Linked DNA regions of Panacibacter ginsenosidivorans. The protein of the gene in region 1 interacts with the protein of each later gene in a pairwise test. Links are inferred from orthologs where the notes say so. Each region holds a gene or a part of one and is shown on either strand. Other genes may lie near its edges.

The links. The genes of interacting proteins can lie anywhere in the genome.
Region 2: the proteins of FRZ67_RS12570 (region 1) and FRZ67_RS11855 interact in binary tests that used the Escherichia coli proteins (3 or more experiments, as listed by UniProt). The link is inferred for Panacibacter ginsenosidivorans from one-to-one orthologs.

Annotation. Positions count from the first base shown.
Region 1 is NZ_CP042435.1:2,977,048-2,980,608, forward strand. What follows is about bases 315-3,180. They hold FRZ67_RS12570 (methionine aminotransferase), read right to left. Parts: upstream 2,382-3,180; coding sequence 1,248-2,381; downstream 315-1,247. Other genes in these bases: FRZ67_RS12565 (2-phosphosulfolactate phosphatase), read left to right, coding at 398-1,120; FRZ67_RS12575 (AIR synthase related protein), read right to left, coding at 2,514-3,180. Also shown: FRZ67_RS12560 (glycoside hydrolase family 125 protein), read right to left, coding at 1-272; more of FRZ67_RS12575, read right to left, coding at 3,181-3,561. UniProt on the Escherichia coli protein: Shows aminotransferase activity with methionine and histidine as substrates, and to a lesser extent also with phenylalanine.
Region 2 is NZ_CP042435.1:2,797,791-2,801,417, forward strand. The notes cover bases 366-3,297. They hold FRZ67_RS11855 (cytochrome c oxidase subunit I), read right to left. Parts: upstream 2,778-3,297; coding sequence 954-2,777; downstream 366-953. Other genes in these bases: cyoE (heme o synthase), read right to left, coding at 366-832; FRZ67_RS11860 (cytochrome c oxidase subunit II), read right to left, coding at 2,842-3,297. In the rest of the region: more of cyoE, read right to left, coding at 1-365; more of FRZ67_RS11860, read right to left, coding at 3,298-3,627. UniProt on the Escherichia coli protein: Cytochrome bo(3) ubiquinol oxidase is the terminal enzyme in the aerobic respiratory chain of E.coli that predominates when cells are grown at high aeration.

The sequences.
Region 1 (3,561 bases):
TCAGGCTTGCCATCGATCATTTCAAAATCAACAGTTGTATCAAGTGTATTTGGAAAACAATTTTCAAACAGCCAGCCTAGTTCCTGATTGGGAATATCTTTCTTGATGCGTTGAATAGCTGCTTCAACTGCTTCGCTTGTAAATTTTCTTTGCGCAAGCGGAGGTCTGTTACTTGTAAACTCGAATTTATTCTTTGCAAAAAGATTATTGCTTAATAATAATCCTGCACCAACTATGCCTGCTGATTGTAAAAAATCCCTACGTGTGTTCATGATGAATTTTTTGTAATGATCGTTACCAAATGTAAGTACAAACTATGTTGGTTATGGCGCAATCTTTCTCATTTTACATTCAAAATTTATCTCTTCTGCTCTCTGTGTATATTTGCAGCCGAATTATGAACAGGAAATCTACGCTTCATACCATATTATCTCCAGGTCTTTTAGATCTTTACGAAGTAAAAGACAGTATTGTTGTTATCATTGATGTTTTTCGTGCTACTTCAACTATTGCCACTGCATTGTATAATGGTGCGACTAAAATTATTCCCGTAGCACAAGTTGAAGATTGCATTGCTATTGGCAAAAAATTGAATGCTATTACTGCCGGCGAAAGAGATGGAAAAATAATTGAAGGATTACAGCATGGCAACTCGCCTGCAGAATATTCTGCTTCTTTTATAAAAGGAAAAACATTGGTGCTTACGACAACCAATGGCACGAAGCTTTTGCATATGGCGTTAGAAAGTGGCGCGTCTGAAGTTGTTACAGGATCATTTCCCAATCTTTCTGCGGTGTGTGATCATTTGCTTGCGATGAATAAAAATGTAATTCTTGGTTGCTCTGCATGGAAGAACCGTTTCAATCTTGAAGACACACTATTTGCAGGCGCAGTTATTAATAGAATAAAAGAAAATTTTATTATGCATTGCGATAGCAGTCTTATGGCTGAAGATATGTACAACATGCATAAGCAAGACATGTACAGTTTCATTCGTAAAACCACGCACTGGCACAGGCTTGCTTCCTATGGTCTCGAAAGCGATCTTGAATATTGTGTAACACCAGATGTTGCGAATGTCTTGCCACAGTATAAAGATGGTGCTTTAATCGTGGAGTAATTTTTTGAGCCGGGCTTCGGAATAACTATTAAGTTTTTACTTGCGTCGCACTCTTGTACGCTTTGCTCAATACTGAACAGGAAGTACAATTGAGTGACACAACGAAGAAGAATAAAGAACAGAAAGCTTAGCTCATAATTTTATCTACAGCCTTCTTCAATGTTTCTTCTCTCTTGGCAAAACAAAAACGTACTACTTTATTGTCTGTTGCTTCTTTATAAAACGCACTTATCGGAATGGCAACAACACCTTTCTCTTTTGTTAATCGCATAACAAAATCTTTATCTGTTTCATTGCTGAATCCTGCATAACTATAGCACTCAAAATAACTGCCATGCGATGGAATTAATTTGAACGGTGTTGCTTGCATTAATGTTCTTAAATAATCACGCTTCTGCTGCATTTGATCACCTAACGATAAATATGCATCTTCATTCAACAGATATTCTGCAAGCGCAAACTGCACGGGTGAATTGCACGAGAAGCAATTAAACTGGTGCACTTTTCTAAACTCTTTCATAATATCTGCGGCGCTTATACAGTAACCAATCTTCCATCCTGTGCAATGATATGTTTTGCCAAAAGAAAAACATACGAAGGCTCTTTTCAACAATTCAGGATAAAGCAAAATACTTTCATGACGAATGCCATCGAAGATCAAATGTTCATACACTTCGTCACTGACAATATAAATAGAAGTGCCATCAACAATTGATTGCAATTGCGTCATATCATCTTTGCTCAGCACTGCGCCGGTTGGGTTGTGTGGCGAATTAATAATGATGGCTTTAGTTTTTGCATTCACTTTTTGTTTCACTTCATGCCATGGAATATTGTAAGTTGGATATTGTAGTGAAATGCGGATCGCTTTTGCACCATTGATCTCAATATTTGGAATATAGCTATCATATGCCGGTTCAAAAACGATCACTTCATCGCCTGCATGTAATATTGTTGTAAGTGAAGTGTAAATGGCGTATGTGCCGCCGGGTGTAACAGTTATTTGCGCAGCGGCATCAATAGATGTTTGATATAATTTTTCAATCTTTGCTGCAATACGTTGCGTAAGCAGCGGCAAACCATTCATGTGCACATATTGATTATGTCCATCCTGCATGGCTTTGTTTACAAGATTGGTCAACTCACTGCTCATTGGAAAATCAGGAAAGCCCTGACCAAGGTTGATAGCATTGTGTTCAACGGCAAGCTGGCTCATAACAGTGAAAATAGTAGTGCCAACATCAGGAAGTTTGGAAATCATATATGCAAGTAAATTTTCGTGTTTTCTGCTCAACAATAATGAGTGTTGCACAATGAAACTATTGTACAAGTGTGCGACGCAACAGCAGATGCACAAAGCTTTACAGCTGAGTACATAAAAAAGAAATGAATACTAATAAATAATCTGGTTTCCATTAACAGAAAGTATTAATTCTTTTCTTTCAGCAGCTTCTGTGTGGCCAACAATCTTTGCATCAATTCCTAATTGTTTAGCTGCATCAATCATTTTTATGGCAGCATTTTCATTGGTAAAAATTTCGAGGCGGTGGCCCATGTTAAATACCTGGTACATTTCGCGTTCGTCTGCACCGGAATTTTCCTGGATCAATTTAAAAATATATGGCGCTTCGAAAAGATAGTTCTTTACAACACGTAAAGGCTGAGGCAGGTATTTCATACACTTGGTTTGGCCGCCGCCACTGCAATGTATCACACCATCAATGTTTTCGAAATATTCTTCCAACAGTACTTTCATGAGCGGAGCATAAGTGCGGGTAGGAGAAAGCAGAAGCTTACCGATATTGACTCCCGTTTCAGTAATGTCGCTCATTTTATTTTTACCAATATATACTACTTCATCACTCAGCGTTGGTTCAAATGTTTCAGGATATTTTGTCGCATAGTATTTCTGCAGCACATCATGTCTTGCACTCGTTAATCCATTGCTACCAAGCCCGCTGTTGTATACTGTTTCATATGCCGACTGGCCATAACTTGCAAAACCAACAATTACATTGCCTGGCTTAATATTATCGTTTGTGATAAGTTTATTTTTTGGCCAGCGTGCCGTCATAGTTCCATTAACTGCAATGGTACGTACAACATCGCCAACATCTGCAGTTTCACCACCGAGATAATGAACGTTTACACCGAATTTTTTTAGTTCATTAAAAAACTCCTGTGTGCCATTAATTACTTGCTCAAGCACTTCGCCAGGTATGATGGTTTTATTACGATCAATGGTGGAAGAAAATAATAAATTATCATAGACACCTACACACAGAAGATCGTCAAGATTCATAGCTACAGCGTCCTGTGCTATTCCTTTCCATACACTTATGTCGCCGGTTTCTTTCCAGTATAGATAGGCCAGGATACTTTTTGTGCCGGCACCATCAGCATGCATGATATTTACAAAATCATTATCCCCGCCTATGAAA
Region 2 (3,627 bases), 180 kb from region 1 along the record:
ATCTCACACACTGTATAACTATAAAAACATTAGCAGCAATTACGATCCACATGCTTACGGTACCGGTAAGTCCAAAATAAAATGGCAGTATGCCAACAGGTATCATCATTACAGCATATGCTATTGCCTGCAAAGCAGTCATTCTCGTGGGTTCATTTCCACCAGGTAATAATTTAAACCCGGCCTTTGAATAGTCATTATGTGCAACCCAGGCAATTGCCCAAAAATGCGGAAACTGCCATAAAAACTGTATTCCAAATAAAGCCCAGCCTGCAGCATTTGAAACTGAGGTGCCCTCTACAATTGCAAAAGGACTGAATGCATTTGTTGCCGCGACCCAACCTATCAAACACGGAACAGCGCCGGGAAAAGCACCTACCAATACGGAAACTGAGCTGATTTTTTTTAAAGGCGTGTATATGTATGCGTATAAGAAAAGACTGAAAGCAGAAAGTAGTGCAGATGAAAGATTGAAAAATTCATACATCAGCCACACACCTACGATACCGGCAATAAAAGCAAACGCATAAGCTTCGGTGACATTCATCCTTCCACTTGCTACAGGGCGTTTAATTGTCCTTTTCATTAATGCATCGGTATCTTTTTCAGAAGCCTGATTAATAGCATTTGCGCTTCCTGTTACGAGCATACCAGCAACAAATAAAATAATGATCATTTTAAGATCATAAGCTACAATATTTGGAGCCAGCAGATAACAGATCACACATGAAAAAACCACTGTAAAACTGAGCGTGAATTTAATCAGCAAAAAATAATCTTTAACCTTTGATGCAAGGGAAAAAGATGTAGAAGTATTAAGTGATTTACTCATTATATGTGAAGATTGAAAACTCTTCATCAAACCAGAAATTAAGCTTTATGAAAATGCCCTGAATAAGTCAGGGCATTAACTATTTAAGAATACTTACATCTTATTTTGTAATACTTCAAGACTAATGATTGGTACTTTCATCTGCCCCAATAGGCGTAGTTTGCGGAACAAACTCTTTACCATCCCTTCCATAATCGTAAGCCCAGCGATGAACTTCAGGTATTTCTCCAACCCAGTTCCCATGACCAGGATTAATGGGTGTAGTCCACTCAAGTGTATTTGAACCCCATGGATTAGGATTGGTAACCTTTCTTCCGCGAAATATTGAAAAGAAGAAATTAAAGAGGAATAACAATTGGACACAAAACACTATCATCGCAACTGTACTTATAAATCTGTTGAGGTCTGCAAATTGCTTAAAACTTTCCCAAACGCTGTAATCGTAATAACGACGCGGCATTCCCGCAAGACCTTCATAGTGCATTGGCCAGAAAATAAGGTATGCACCAATCATTGTTAACCAAAAGTGTATATAACCAAGATTGTTGTTCAGGTAACGTCCATACATTTTAGGGAACCAATGATAAATACCACAATACATACCAAACACTCCTGCAACGCCCATTACTATATGAAAGTGTGCAATCACAAAATATGTATCGTGAAGATGAATATCCAATGCAGAGTTCCCAAGCCATATACCGGTTAACCCGCCAGAAATAAACATACTCACAAAGCCAATTGCAAATAACATTGCGGGTGTAAAACGAAGGTTTCCTCTCCATAATGTGGTTAGCCAGTTAAAAACTTTAATAGCCGATGGTACTGCTATCAATAATGTTAACAATACGAATATTGATCCCAGAAATGGGTTCAATCCTGTTACAAACATGTGATGCGCCCAAACCAAGAATGAAAGAATTGCTATTGCAAACAATGACCCAACCATAGCCATATAACCAAAAATTGGTTTCCGGGCATTAACACTCATTACCTCAGATACTATTCCCATACCAGGTAAAATAATAATATATACTTCAGGGTGCCCTAAAAACCAAAATAGATGCTGGAATAAAATAGCATTTCCGCCTTCATTTGGTAGTGCACCGACGCCGTTGACAAAAATATCGGAGAGATAAAAACTTGTTCCAAAATTCCTATCAAATATCAAAAGTATAAACCCTGAAAGCAATACAGGGAATGACAACACGCCTAATACGGCAGTGAAAAATAATGCCCAAATAGTGAGTGGTAACCGGGTCATACTCATCCCTTTGGTGCGCATATTCAAAATAGTAGCAATATAGTTAAGACCCCCAAGTAATGAAGAAACAACAAATAGTGCCATCGCTATTATCCAAAGATCCATACCTGTTTTAGAACCTGGCGATGCATCCCCTAATGCACTAAGTGGAGGGTAAGCAGTCCATCCACCACTAAAGGGACCCGTTTCTACAAATATGGATGACAGCATTACTACACTTGCTATAAAAAAGAACCAATAACTAAGCATGTTCATAAATGGCGATGCCATATCTCTTGCACCAATCTGCAAGGGAATTAAAAGATTAGCAAAAGTTCCACTAAGCCCTGCTGTCAATACAAAGAAAACCATCACTGTACCATGCATAGTAACAAGTGCATAATATGCTTCTGCTGTTATATGCCCCCCTTTTGCCCATTTACCTAAAATATCTTCAAGCCATGGAAATGTTGAATCTGGATATCCCAGTTGCAAGCGGAAAAGGACTGACATTAAACCACCCATTACAGCCCAAAACATACCGGTGATCAAAAACTGTTTACCGATCATTTTATGATCCTGGCTAAAAACATATTTCGTAATAAAAGTTTCATGGTGATGATGCTCATGGTGTTCACCATGCTCTGTATCATGATGAATGATTCCACCAACGTGAGGATCTAAAACAGCTTCGTTACTCATATCTCAGGTTCTTTAAAATTATATTAAAACTTATGATCGAACAGGCCTCTTGCCTGAGCGGATATTAAATTTTCTCTTTTTTTACCTCTAAGTCAGGCTTTAATCGAACAGCAGTTGCTTTTGTGGTATCAGAAGCCGGAGTAGCAGGTTTAATATTCGCGGGGTCTTTATCAGGAAAAGCAGCGTAATAAGCAGGCTTTTGTTTAGCCATCCATTCATCATACTCGGCTTGCGTAACCACCTCAATAACCCCTTTCATTGAATAATGTCCGTTTCCGCACATTTGATCACAACTAATTTCGTATTGAAAATTCGGGTTGCCCGTACTTTCTTTCATTTCTTTAGTAGTAAACTTCGGCGTAAACCACAAAGTTGTAGGCGTACCAGGAACGGCATCCATTTTTAATCGGAACCAGGATAAACCTACATCATGTACTACATCACGTGAACCAATGATGAGTTTTACCGGTTTATTTTTTACTACATACATTGTTTGCTCTGTAACAATATCATCATGTGCGGCTACATCATCTTTAACATTAATTCCAGCACTGTCACGCCAGTTCAAACCAAGTGAATTATCCGCAGGATCAATCATTCTGAAGTACTTTTTTCCAAACACACCATCATTTCCTGAGTATCGAAATATCCAACCAAATTGCTTCCCTGTAACTTCTACTTGCATCGCATTCTTAGGCGCATCTCCGGTAAAGGAAAACCAGTTGCGAAGACCAATTACTACTAAAACTGTGAGAGCAATGGCGGGCACCACGGTCCACACTATTTCCATTGTATTGTTATGCGGGAAAAAGAATGCCTTGCGCTTTTCACTTTCCTGGTAGCGGTATGC